One region of the Dietzia timorensis genome, then DNA from elsewhere that is predicted to be linked to it. Evidence: riboswitches for the same ligand, from Rfam matches in the RefSeq annotation. Region 1 holds a riboswitch; the other holds the start of a gene.
The links. A riboswitch is a leader RNA that binds a small molecule or an ion and turns the genes downstream of it on or off. The one in region 1 is predicted to bind cobalamin.
Positions count from the first base shown of each region.

Region 1 (6,775 bases):
TGCGTCCTCGCCGCAGCAGGCATGATGGCCTGCGCTATGTCCCCAGCCCTGCTCGAATTCGTCCCCGGCTTTACCGACTGGATGACGTCGCTCGAATCCCAGCCGCTCGGCCCGACCTTGTTTTTCGCGTCCCTCGCAACGCTCACTGTGCCGCTGCTCTCGGCGGGGGTTTTGCTTTCCATCGTGGTGAGGTTCTCGCGGCTCTCATGGCGAGACATTCTCGGCCACCGCACTTCAGGATTCTCGGCTGGTGCACTTCTCGCGACCACAGCCGCTGCGGCCGTGCTGACCGCCGCAGTCATCGGCATTCTCTCGGCCGCTGGGGTCGACGCCGACCGCGCGGCAGATCCGGGAACTGCAGGCGTCCCCCTTGCCGCGGTCGTCGCGATCGGGCTCGCCCGCGCGTTCCTGCTCCAGGGCATACAGGAAGAGCTGTGGTTCCGCGGAGTCGCGTTCCTCGGCCACAAGTCTCGGCCGTGGCTCGTCCTCGGCGCGACCACGGTCGCCTTCACCGCATTGCATCTGACGTCGACGGGCGGCCAACAATCGACGGCCGAAACCCTTCTCTACCTCGTGCTGCCGCTGGGCATGGGGTTCTGGGCGGGCGTCGAGAGGCTGTGCACCGGTTCGGTGTGGCCGGCAATCGGTGTCCACGGCGGCATGCACACCGGCACGATCATCACTGCGCTCGCCGGCTGGCCGATGGGCCCGGGCGCATGGGTCGGCGTCGGCTCCGCCTTTGTCCTCGCCGGTCTCGTCCGCTTGATGACGACCCGGATCGGTGGACAGAGAAAGGCACGCCGGCCACTGCCAATTCAATTTGGATGACTTGTAATACAGTTCGAGCCCACGACTCGCCGTCCATCCCAAAGCCTTATCCTCGCGTTTCAGCCTTGAGCAAACAGACTCAAACGCCTTCCACATTGTGGCCAGGGAACGGGATGAGTTACTTGTTCACGCGACTGCGTGGAATCCTCAGCGGCCGGAATCGGACGAACGGATCGCCAGTCTCGTCGTCGGTGAGGATCTGTGCACGTACCTCATATGTGTGCTCGAACAGATCCTCGGTGAACACCTCGTGCGGCGTCCCGTACGCTACAACCCGTCCCTCACACAGCACAGCGACCTTGTCGCAGTACGCCGCCGCGAGGTTGAGGTCGTGCAGCGCGATCAGAGAGGTCACCCCGAGCCTGGTCGGCAGCTCGAGCACGTCGAACTGATTGCGCAGATCGAGGTGGTTCGTCGGCTCGTCCATCACGAGCAGGCGCGGCTCCTGCGCGATCGCCCGCGCAATGAGAATGCGCTGGCGCTCTCCCCCGGACAGCGACACATATGGCCGATCCGCAAGATGCGTGCCGTTGACCATCCCGAGCGCGCCGCCGATCTTCTCCTTATCAGCAGCATTATCGCGGTCGAGGAACCGCTTGTACGGCGAACGCCCCATCGCCACCACGTCGCGGCAGGACAGGTCGAAATCCCCGGTCCCGTCCTGCAGCACTGCGGCAATGTTGCGCGCGCGGTCGCGGGTGCGCATCTCCCCGACCGGCTTGCCGTCGAGCTCCACCTCGCCCGAGTGCATCGGCAGCAACCCGAGCACGGCCTTGAGTAGCGTGGACTTGCCGGAGCCGTTGGGCCCGACCACGCCGAGCTCCTCGCCAGGCTCTACAGAAAAAGAGGCATCGGAGACGACGTCGCGCCCGCCCAATCGGACGGATACCCCGCGTACCGAAAGCCGCGCGGGATCGCCCTGCCCAGAAATCATGCGGCCACCGCCTTCGCCTTGTTCCCCTCGCGCCGAATCAGCCAGATGAAGAACGGGCCGCCGCACACCGCCGTCAGAATTCCGACGGGCAGTTCCATGGGGCTCGCCAGCGACCTGGCGGCAATGTCCGCGAGGATGAGGAACGTAGCACCCAGGAGCGCCGCCGCCGGCAACGCGGTGCGGTGGTCGGCGCCGAAGAGGATGCGCGTGGCGTGCGGGATCATCAACCCGACGAAGCCGATCGGCCCACTCGCCGCGACGAGCACGCCGGTGAGCAGCGAGCACAGCAGGAACATCTCGACACGAAACCGCGCGACGTTGAGGCCCATCGTCGCGGCGGCATCATCGCCGGCGAACATCAGGTTGAGCCTGCGCGCGGACGCGTACAGCCACAACAATCCCAGCACGACCACCACGGCGACGATCGGCAGCGCATCCCACGACGCACCGCCGAGCGACCCCATGAGCCACGTCATCACCTGCTTGGCGTGCTGCGCATTCGGCGACACCAATAGCAGGAGGCTTGTGACGGCGGAGAGCACATATGCCACGGCCACACCGGCCAAGATGAGCCGCAGCGTGGTGATGCGGCCGCCGGCACGCGCGGTGAGATACACGAGCACCATCGACACCAACGATCCGGCGAACGCGAACAGCGAGATCGTCCAACGGCCGAGAACCCCGGAGACGAACACGATCGCGAGCACCGCGCCGACCGACGCGCCCGAGGACACCCCGAGTAGGTACGGATCGGCGAGAGGATTGCGCACTACGGCCTGCATCGCCATGCCCGCCATGGCGAGCCCGGCGCCGACGAACACTGCCAGCAGCACCCTCGGCAGGCGCGATTCGAAGATCATCGTGTCCACGTAGGACGGCCCGGTGGCGTCGATGACGCCGGGCAGCGCCCTCTCCCCAACGGCCGTGATGATGTCGATCGGAGAAAGCGCGACCGAACCGATCCCCACGCCGGCGACCATCGCCGCGAGGAGCGCGATGACAAGCCCGACGTAGCCGGTCGATAACGCGATCTTCCTGCGCGCCCGGCGTTTCGGGGTGGCTTTGGGCGCCTGGACTTCGGGCGCGTTCGTGGACGCGGTGTCCGTTGTCGTCATGCGTTCTCCGGCGTGGCGGGAGTCGGCGCGGATTCCTGGAAGGCGCGGACGACGGCGGAGTCCTTGAGCGCGCAGTCGCCGCACGGCCGGCGGCGGGCGGCGCGGTAGTACAGACAGCAGGTACGCCGCTTGATGGGTCCGGGCAACTGGCCTGTGTACCAGTCTGCGTAGCCGCCGCGCTCAGCGACGAGGGTGGCGAGGTGGACAAGGGCAACGTCGTCACCGCGCCCCATGAGCGAGCGCGTCGACAGCGCGATTCCGGTCGAGGTGTTGCCGAGAAGGATGCGCGGGTTGACCTTGCCGCAGCGGCCGATGGTGTCGGCCAGGGTTGCCATGAGGGGTTGGATTTGTCCGAGGAGCGCGTCGGCGAGCTCCTCCGGGGAGGATTCGAGGTGCGACGTCATACGTGGTGTTCCCATAAGGGGCCAGCGGGGGCCGCCGCCGATCGGGGCGCGGAGGTCGGCGATGTGGGGAACGACCCCGTGCAGGTGCGCGGCGCTGAGGAGGATTCCCCACAGGCGGTCGCCGAGCATGTACTGGGTCCACGACAGGCCGACGCGAAGCTCGTCGGTGCCGAGGTGCGCGAGCGCGCCGTCCGCGCGGACGCGCACCTCGGCCGGGTCGGCGACGAGCTGCGGCAGGGGTGGTGCCGCTTGCGTCGCGGGGGACTCCGGGAGGAGCGAGGGGTTCCCGGAGATGTCGATGAGGTCCGCGGCGATGCGGGAGGCCGCGCGTGAGTCGACGGCCGGGACGATCACTCGAGTACCTCCGGGTGGAGGTCCGCGGCGAGGGTGTTGACGGCCATGGGTGCGCGCACGCCGAGGACGGTGTCCATGAGAGTCATGTGCACGAAGTTGCCCTCCTTGATGGCGGTGACGTCGCGCAGATCCGGGCGCGCCTTGAGGGCGGCTTCCTTGTCCTCGGGGGACTGCTGGCCTGCGTAGTCGAGGATGACGATGGTGTCCGGGTTGCGCTGGATGACCTGCTCCCAAGAGACATCGACGAAGGTGCCCTCCTGGTCTTCGAAGATGTTCGTGCCGCCGGCGCGCTCGATGACCTCGTTGCCGATGCCGGTGCCACCGACGGTCATGGGCGCGTCGTCGCCGGAGTCGTAGACGAAGACGTCGGCGGGGTCGACGCCCTTGAGGGCTGCTTCGGTGTCCTCGATCTGGCCTTCGAGGTCGTTGGCGAGCTGATCGGCGCGGTCCTCGATGCGGAAGATCTGGCCGAGTGTGCGGATTTCTTCGTAGACATCGTCAAGGGTTGCCGGCTCTGCGTCGGCGCAGCTTTCTGCGGTGAGGAAAGTGTTGATGCCAGCGTCCTCGAACTTCTGGCGGTCGCGTCCGTCCTCTGCGGAGAATGCGCTCGCGTAGCCGCCGTATATGAGGTCCGGTTCGAGGGTGAGGAGATTCTCGAAGGAGGTGTCGGTTTCGGAAATCTCGTTGAGGGCGTTGTATGCGTCGGCGTATTCCGGGAGCGGTTCGTTGTCCGGGTAGACGTGGCCGACGATTTTGTCCTCGAGGCCGAGCGCGAGGAGCATCTCGGTGGGGTGCTGGAAGTAGGTGACGACCTTTTCCGGGGCCTGGCCGAAGGTGATTTCTTCGCCGCAGTTGGTGACCGTGACGGCGCCTTCGGCGGCCTGCTGGTCCGCGGCCGAATCGGTGTCCGTCGCACATGCGGCGAGAGTGAGCGTTGCCGCGAGGCCGGCGGCGAGGAAGGTGGTGCGTCCGGCGCGTGTTGCCGAAGCAGTGAAAATAGACATGGCTGTGCCAGGCTCCATCTGGGATTGCGCGTCCCTTTGAAGTGGCTACGCGGGACAGTCTCCTGACTTACGGGGCCGTCGAGTTCCGGCTTCCGCTTACAGTGGCGCGACCGTTCCGGATTTCCACCGGATTCCTGCCACCGTGCAGCGTCGACTGTTTTGTCGACGTTTAGGATTCTAAAACATGTTTCACTTTTTGCGTGCCGCGGGGCCGCTTACTGTGCCCCCAGTCGGACTCGAACCGACACTTTGACGGTTTTAAGCCGTCTGCCTCTGCCAATTGGGCTATGGGGGCGAGAGGTGACGTTGCCACCAAACTAGGTAGCTTACCTGTCGCGTTGGACTCGACGTTACTGGACGCTTTATACGTTTTCGCTGTGCGGCCTACGCCAGAGTCGGCGGGCATTCGAATGCAGAGCCCCGCGCGGCCGGGAACCTTTCGCCGCACGAATGCGTCCCACCACATATAGCTATCGATTCCGACAAGGGAGGTCCCGTGCGAAGTGATTACGTGCGAACTAAGACGGTCGCAGTGGCCCTGGCGTTGCTTTCGATTTCCGTCCTCGGAGCAGGATGCGGTACAGGCGTTAACCGTGAAAAGACCGAGCAAGCGCTTGAGCTCGCCGCAAGGGAACAAGGCTACGAAGGGCGCGTCAGCTTCTCTACAGGTGAGTACAAGAGTGAGGCCAGCCTGAGCGCACAGATCAACGCCGGCGACGCCACTCCCGAAGAGGCCGCAGAGATGATCGATTTCGTCAACGAACAATTCCGAAGTGACGATGCGCGCGGATATTCCGGGAAGCGCCTGTCAATGAGTTGGACCGTCGGTGGTACCGAGGTATGGATCGATGAAGGCGCGGACATTGCTCTGCTTCGTTCCATTAGCGAACTCGCGACTGGGTCGGACCGGGTCACGATGGTGCAATCGAAGCTCGACAACGAAATAATCGAGATCGATCTAAAGCCATGCGAGACCGCCCAGTGCATCAACAAGACAATCAATGACACCGGTGAGGAACTCGACGCGCTGTACGCCCAGCAAGCTAGATCGTTGGCTACCGAATCATCGGAGCTCATTTCGGGATCCCCGCAAATGTTCAGCGTGGACTTCTCCCGAACGGCAAACGATCCCGACGAAGGCCTCACCATCATGCTCAACGGTGAACCGGAAACCGACGTCGCTCAGGAGAACGGCTCGACACGCGTCTCAGATTCGCTACATGAAGCTGCGGGCATTATCGACCTCACGGCACCCTACGAGCTGACGACCTTTGTTGATAGCCCGTCGACGGTGAAACTCCACCGCTCATTCTCTGAAGAAATCCCCGATAAAAAGTTCGAAGAAGCACTGTCTCGAGTGATGACGTTCGCCTGCGGAAAAGTCGACACGGTGGAGGACAACTATTCCGAGTTCGACGTCGCCTCGTCCCCGGAATGCAATGAATAAGTCGAAGAGCAACTTGGTGTCACACCAGAAGATTGAAGCGCCCTGGGTACTGGTTGTTGCCGGAACATTCGGCTCGGCGAGTGCATCCATGAATTAGGACAACGATGGGTGGACACGAGAGAAGATGCGAATGCGGAACGTTGTAGCGGCTGTTGCCGTGGCGACGGTGATGTTCTCGACCAGTTGCGCGCTCGTCGGTCCGGACCTGGACGAGCTGAGCGGCCAGTTCAATGAACAGGTGCTCAGTTACGGCTACGGCGAACTGGTTCACTATGGCATCGAAGATTTCTACGGCGAGGACACGCTGCACGTCGATATGGGGCTCAATCGAGTGAGCCCCGATGAGGCCGCCGAGATCGTCCACTTCGTCCGGCAGCAACTCGAAAGCGAAGGCCACGGCGATCTTCTTCAGACCACGACGTTTGATTTCGATGATCAGATTGGGAACGCAATCATCGACATCGACTCCCGGATCGACTTTCGTCTACTAGAGTCCGTGGCCAAGCTTGTCGCTGCGTCCGACCAGATCGAACAGGTGCATTTCAACTCCGACATCGGCTACACGCAGGTGCATGTTCCGGGGTGCGCAGACAGCGAATGCGTTCGTCGAATAGGTGCCGAGATTGGCGCGCCGCTCGACGAGCTCTTTGCGCAGCAAGTGTCGGCTTCCACGGATGGTCGCTCGGAGT
Region 1 covers NZ_CP015961.1:2,340,148-2,346,922, forward strand. The annotation lists gene BJL86_RS17410 (CPBP family intramembrane glutamic endopeptidase) at 1-828, shown strand, start outside; gene BJL86_RS10775 (ABC transporter ATP-binding protein) at 947-1,762, opposite strand; gene BJL86_RS10780 (FecCD family ABC transporter permease) at 1,759-2,877, opposite strand; gene BJL86_RS10785 (hypothetical protein) at 2,874-3,635, opposite strand; gene BJL86_RS10790 (ABC transporter substrate-binding protein) at 3,632-4,639, opposite strand; cobalamin riboswitch at 4,675-4,803, opposite strand; tRNA gene BJL86_RS10795 (tRNA-Leu) at 4,861-4,934, opposite strand; gene BJL86_RS10800 (hypothetical protein) at 5,172-6,086, shown strand; gene BJL86_RS10805 (hypothetical protein) at 6,244-6,775, shown strand, end outside.

Region 2 (6,775 bases), 750 kb from region 1:
ACGGGTCGAATCGACACGGGCGCAGACTCTGCTGTCGTTGGTGCGCGGATCCTTCGCGCGCCGGTCGAGGGCGGCGCGGCTCTCATCGAACTTGTCGGCAACGGACTCACGCCCATCGCGCAGCGCCGCGGCGAGCGTGACGACCTCGGCGTACTTCTGCGAACCGAAAGCGAGCCATTCGGCAGCCGACGGATCGAGGTTCTGCTCGGCCTCGAGGTTGTAGGGAACGTGGAGCGTGGAGCACGACGTGGACACCGCGATCTGCCCTGCGCATCCGAGCACCGAGACCAGCGAGCCCATCGCCGAATCGAGATCGGTGCGCCACACGTTGCGGCCGTCGACGACACCGGCGACGACGAGGCGATCGTGGAACGCGGTCGAGGAGTTGACCGCGTCGATGGTGCCGTAGACGAGGTCGACGGCGAGGCCCTCGATGTTTGTGTCGCCGAGGGCGCGGACCGCGCGGTCGGCGCTGCCGAAGTAGGTGGCGACCAGGATCGCCGGGCGATCGGTCTCGGCCGACAGCGCGCCGTAGACCTCCTTGGTCTTGTCGAGCTCGGCATCGGTGAGGTCGGTGACGAGGCTCGGCTCGTCGAGCTGCACCCACTGCGCCCCGCCCGCGCGGAGGCGGGCGAGCAGATCGATGTAGAGCGGGACGAGCTCATCCAGTCGATCGATCGGATCGCCCGAACCCTCGGTGGCCTTGGCGAGCTTGAGGTAGGACACCGGGCCGAGCACGACCGGGCGCGCGGGAATGTCGTCGGCGAGCGCCTCGGCGAGATCGCCCTCCACCTTCTCGGGGTGCAGGGAGAACGAGGTCGTGTCGTCGATCTCGGGGACGAGGTAGTGGTAATTGGTGTCGAACCACTTCGTCATCTCCAGAGGCGCGACCTCCGCCGAGCCGCGCGCGGCGGCAAAATAGCGGTCGAGCTCATCCGACACGACGTCGTAGCGCTCGGGAAGGGCGCCGAGCAGGACGGTCGTGTCGAGCACCTGGTCGTAGAAGCTGTGGGTGTTCGTCGGCACCGAGTCGAGGCCCGCATCGCGCATCTCGTTGCGCATCGAACGGCGCAGTTCTGCGGCGGTCTCGAGCAGCGAGGCCTTGTCGATCTTTCCCGCCCAGTAGGCTTCGATCGCCTTCTTCAATTCGCGCTTCGGGCCGATGCGCGGAGCGCCGAGGCTCGTCGCGGTGAATGCCGGCGCTGCGCCGGACTGATTATTGCTCGTGGTAGTCACGCTGGACGTCCTCCATGTTGCGAGTTGTGGACGCCGCCCGCTTACGGGTTGGCGACGACTCGCTGGCGCACGAAGGCGTGCGGAGCGCGCACGGGTGCCGAGTCGGCGCTCGCACAATCCTCGAGGCGGCAAACCGCTGGATGCGGCGCACCCAGCACAATCGGCAGGTAATCGGACTCGAGGCGGCGATCTTCGTTCGCATATTCGCCCCATACCGTTGCGGGACAGTCCTGGATTCGCACCAGGTTCCCTCTTGCGCTCTCATGGCGCTCGGTGCCGCGGGCCGCGTCCACATCGTGGTCGCTCGCGGCACACCGGTTGCACCCAATTTCTAGCACAGCCGCCTGGCTGGGCCCGGCTGAGGGCTCGCCAAGGGTTTCGTTTCGACTTGCTGTGAGCACGCCCGCGGCGCGGCGCGGAGCTTGGGCCGATGCCCTCCAGGGGCTAAAGTTGCAGCGTGCTACTTGAATCTATGCAGGACTCAGTGCTCGCGCTCGGCGGCTCTGACGTGCGAAACCTTGCTGTCCCCGGCGGCCAGATCCTCGACCCCGACTTCTGGCTCTCCGGCGACGGGCCGTTCGGCAACTTCATCCTGCCGGTGCTGCTCGCGGTCGTGTTCATCGAGTCCGGGCTGCTGTTCCCGTTCCTCCCCGGCGACTCGCTGCTGTTCACGGCCGGGCTCCTCACCAGGCTCGACGATCCGTTCGCGCCGCTGTGGGTCATTCTCGTGACGGCGCCGATCGCCGCTTTCCTGGGAGACCAGGTCGGCTACTGGATCGGCCACAAATTCGAGAAGCCGCTGCTCGCCCGGCCCGATGGGCGCATCTTCAAGCAGGCATACATTCGCGAATCGCACGAGTTCTTCGAGAAGCACGGGCCGATCACGATCGTCATCTGCCGGTTCGTGCCCATCGTGCGCACCTATGCGCCCCTCGTGGCGGGCATGTCCGGCATGCGCTACAAGGTATTCATCACCTATAACGTGATCGGCGCCGTGGCATGGGCCGCAGGTGTAACGTTCCTCGGATGGTTGCTCGGCGAGATCCAGTTCATCCGCGACCACATCGACCTGATCCTCATCCTCATCGTGCTCGTGTCGGTGCTGCCGATGATCATTGCCGGCGCACGCAAGATCTATGCCCGCCGCAAGCTCGCGAACAGCGAGAGCGTGCCCGAGCGCGCAGTCGACAGCCCCGCAGCCGAGAGCTAGAAGAGGCAGACGCGAAACACCACGCCCGGCCGGAAATACATACTCCTGCGAGTGTTTTTCCGGCCGGGCGTGGTGTTTTTCGTGTAAATGCGCCTATGCGTGGGTGGACTGTCTGCGGTTCGGCTGACGGCCGCCGTTTCCTCGGCTTCCACCGCCGTTACTCGGCCCCTGCGGGCGGGTCGCCCGGCGGCGATTGCCACTGCCATTGCCATTGCCACCCGCGGAACCCGCTGCGCGGCCCGCGCCATTGCGAGCCCCGGGACCGCGCTGTCCGCTCGGGCGCTTGCCGCCGCGCTCCTCCGCGGGACGGCGACGCTCGCTGCGCTGCGCCTCGCTGGTGCTTGAGTTCTTGCGGTTGCCACCGCTGCTGCGTCCACCGCCGCTGCGGTCGCCGCCACCATTGCGTCCACCGCCATTGCGGTTTCCCTTTGCAGGACGCGAGGACTGCTGCTGTCCGGCGGGGGCCGGCTGCGCGGCGTCATCCACCAGGGTCGAAGCCGGGATGACGGTGTCGCCGAGGGAGACATCGGCGCCCGAGCGCACGTTCTGCTCGGCCGCGGAGACACCGGCCTTCTTGAGCAGCGAGCGAACCTCACTGACCTGCTGCGCCGTGGCGATGGTGACGACCGTGCCCACGGCACCGGCACGCGCGGTGCGGCCCGAGCGGTGGACGTAGGCCTTGTGCTCGGCGGGCGGGTCCGAGTGGATGACCAGCCCGACGTCATCGACGTGGATGCCGCGCGCGGCGATGTCGGTGGCGACGAGGACGGTCGCCTCACCCGAGGAGAACGCCTCGAGATTCCGCACGCGCGCGTTCTGCGAGAGGTTGCCGTGCAGGTCGACGCTCGCGCGGCCCTGCGCGCTGAGCTTGCGCGCGAGGTGGCGGGCGCCGCGCTTGGTTCGTGTGAACACGACGGTGCGCGGGCTCACCGAGGCGAGGTCCGCGATGACGCGGACGCGATCGGTGTGCTCGACCTTGAGCATGTGGTGGTCAGTGGCGCCGGGCGTGGCCGAGCCGTCGTCGACCGAGTGGGTGACCGGATCGGTGAGGAACCGCTTGACCAATGCGTCGACGCCGCGGTCGAGGGTCGCCGAGAACAGCAGGCGCTGTGCGTTCGACGGGGTCGCCGCGAGGATTCGCTTGACTCCCGGCAGGAACCCGAGGTCAGCCATGTGGTCAGCCTCGTCGAGCACCGAGATCTCGATGTCGTCGAGGCGGCAGTGCTTTTGCTGCATGAGGTCCTCGAGGCGCCCCGGGCAGGCGACGACGATATCGACGCCGCTGTTCAGCGCAGTCACCTGGCGGCCTTGCGGCACGCCACCGAAGATGACGGTGGTGCGCAGCCCCATCGCCTCGGCGAGCGGGGCGAGAGTTTCGTCGATCTGGCGGGCCAGCTCGCGAGTGGGCGCGAGGACGAGGGCGCGCGGGGCGCCGCGGCGGGCGCCGGTACCGGTCGCCGCTAGGCGCGCGACCAGCGGAATGCTGAACGCGTAGGTCTTACCCGAGCCGGTGCGTCCGCGGCCGAGCACGTCGCGGCCCGACAGTGCGTCCGGCAGCGTCGCCGACTGGATGGGGGTGGGTGAGGTGATGCCGTCTGCGGAAAGCACGTTGAGCAGGGCAGAGGGCACGCCGAGATCGGCGAAAGAGGATGACAAGAAAACTCCGTACGAGTTGATAGTGGGCGTCTTGAGCGGCGCGCTCGCGAAGGGTTTCTACGCTTCTGGCGCGCGGCTACACCCGGGATTGATGACAATTCCGAAGAAGAGGTAACCGCTGGCCTGCCTCAAGAAGTGCGGCCTGATGGTGACAACCCTACGCGCCATGGGCCCCGATCCCCTAACGCGCCGTGACGAATGCCATACTCGCGCCAACAAATTGACGTGTCTACCACTTTTCGGCGATAGAATACGACGATGTCCACAGAACCGGGAGCTGTCGCCAAGAAGAACGCAGGTCGGAAGACGGGTCCGAAGCCCCGCTTCGATTTCGATGACGTCGTCGATGCGGCGATTTCCCTGGGGATCGACTCGTTCACGATCTCCGCCGTAGCCGGGGAACTCGGGGTCGCGGCGCCCGCCGTGTACCGAATCTTCGACGGCCGCGAGGCACTCAGCCATGCGTGTCTGGAACGTGCGACGTCATCCATAACCTGGCCGTCCGACGCGCCCGATTGGCGCACACTCCTGCGCCGGTGGTGCGACGAGGCGTGGGAGTTGTGCGAGCGATTCCCCGGTATCGACAAGCTTTTGATGACGACGACGAGTCTGTTCTCCCACTTCGAGAAGGGGTACGCGACCGTCGTGATCCGGTTGTGCGAATTCGGCTACACGCCTGGCCAGGCGGCGTTCGCCCTCGACCTGCTCACGGACATGGTGCTCGCCTCGCACATGAACATCGCCGGCCTCCGTACGGTCGACGAAAACGGCCGGAGCGAATTCTCCAAGTCGCTGGAGTCCTTCACGTCCGGGCTCTTCGTGCCCGACGAATCCTGGACCGAGCGCGGATTCCTGGACAAGAAGATCAGCTTTATCATCGATGGGTTGGCGGACAAGTGTCCCGAGGTCGATAGCGAACTACCGATCAACGAGACGCACGCATAGCGCTGCGAACCGTAATCGCTTCCAGCGCCGTCATCCTTTCGAGCTGTTCCGAACCCATCGGCACGAGCGCGATCTTGCCCGAATGGTCGAAGTGGAAGGCCCAGCCATACGTCTTCGCGAGCGGCGAGGTGCGCAGGCACGGTTGCCCCTTGGCGAAGAATTCTTCCCGCGCGGCGGCACGACCCGGTTCTTCGATGCCCTTCCGCTCGCAGTGCACGTCGAAAAGCAGTTCGTCGCTCGTCCACTCGTAGTCGTGCCCGAAAAGGCGCTCGAACTGAAGCTCGGCGACCGTTCGCTTACCGGTCGGAGGAGTGATTGCCGCATTCGCGCGCGTATCCGCGGGCGGGGTGATGATTGTGTCAACGTAGTTGGTGGTGTGCATTGCGTGCCTCCCTGGGCAGCGGTGGCTGACGTGCCGACAGCGGTCAATCTATTCCCCCGCTCCGACAATTGTGCGCACGAAGTGGAACCGTTTAGGCCTATTTTCCGTAAGCCCAGCTAAGGACTGTGCGGCGCGCTTATGCTCCCGAAGCATGACGCATAGAACCCTGTCGAAAATCGTCGCTTCAACGATGGCTGCGGCGGCTCTTTCACTCACGGCCGTCGCCGCCGCGCAGCCGGCTACTGCCGATCGGCCCGAACTGCCCGTCCCCTACACCTTCATGTCCGGGGCGGTGAAGGAGATCACCCAGCCCGGGGCGCCGCTCGCGGGGGCGAACGACTGGTCATGCCGAACGACCGACGCACACCCGCGGCCCGTGGTCCTCGTACACGGAACCTTCGGTGGCGGAGCCGACAATTGGGCGACGCTGGGTCCGCTGCTGCACAACGAGGGCTACTGCGTATTCACGCTGACGTACGGAAACCACCAGGACGCCGACTGGCCGCTCTCGGCGGTCGGCGGAGTGCGATCACTTCCCGAGGTTTCCGTTCCTGCGGTGGCCGAATTCGTCGACGCTGTTCTCGCGGCAACCGGGGCAGAACAAGTCGATCTGGTTGGGCATTCCCAGGGGACGCTGGTAAGCGGAGACGTGGCGAAACGCCAGCGCCCAGGGCGCGTGGGCTCCGTCGTTTCACTCGCAGGACCGTGGGCGGGAACCGGGCAGCGATTCGCCGAGCGCCTCCTCGACGACCGGACACGCGGCGCGCTGGAACAGTCGCCTCTCGAGTCGATCCCACACATGCTCTCCGGGTCCGACTATTTGAGGGCGCTGTACGGAGACGAAGGCACACCGTACGCTCCCGGGGTCTCGTACACGAACATCTCGACCAGATACGACGAGGCGGTCATCCCGTATACCTCGGGTCAGCTCCCAGGCCCTGATGCCCCCGGTTACGCCGTGACGAACGTCGTCGTCCAGGACGGCTGCGAGGCCGACTGGTCCGACCACGCTTCGCTGCCTTCGTCGCCGCGCGCCTCCGATTATGTGTTGAATGCGCTCGATCCCTCTCACCCGCGCACACCGCGCTGCGCATCCACGGCGCCACTGCACGGGGCGATAGGAGCGGTCCCGCCGAACCCGGCGCCTCCGACGTCATAGACGAGGGATGCCGCGGGGAAGGGACATCGTGTGGGCTTTCGGTCAGTTTTCGCGTTCGCGAGTTCCGTCGGGGACGAGCTTGAGCCCGACGACCGCGAGCACGATGCCCGCGATGAACAATGCCTTGAGCCAGGCGAACTGCTCGGCTCCCGTAGCCATCGCGTACACGACGGTGAGGGTCGTCCCG
Region 2 covers NZ_CP015961.1:3,089,902-3,096,676, forward strand. The annotation lists gene metE (5-methyltetrahydropteroyltriglutamate--homocysteine S-methyltransferase) at 1-1,236, opposite strand, end outside; cobalamin riboswitch at 1,382-1,539, opposite strand; gene BJL86_RS14315 (DedA family protein) at 1,709-2,446, shown strand; gene BJL86_RS14320 (DEAD/DEAH box helicase) at 2,540-4,102, opposite strand; gene BJL86_RS14325 (TetR/AcrR family transcriptional regulator) at 4,361-5,047, shown strand; gene BJL86_RS14330 (DUF6157 family protein) at 5,028-5,429, opposite strand; gene BJL86_RS14335 (esterase/lipase family protein) at 5,581-6,588, shown strand; gene BJL86_RS14340 (DMT family transporter) at 6,631-6,775, opposite strand, start outside.
Region 2: it holds a riboswitch for cobalamin, as region 1 does, so the genes downstream of both, metE (5-methyltetrahydropteroyltriglutamate--homocysteine S-methyltransferase) here and BJL86_RS10790 (ABC transporter substrate-binding protein) in region 1, are expected to answer to the same signal.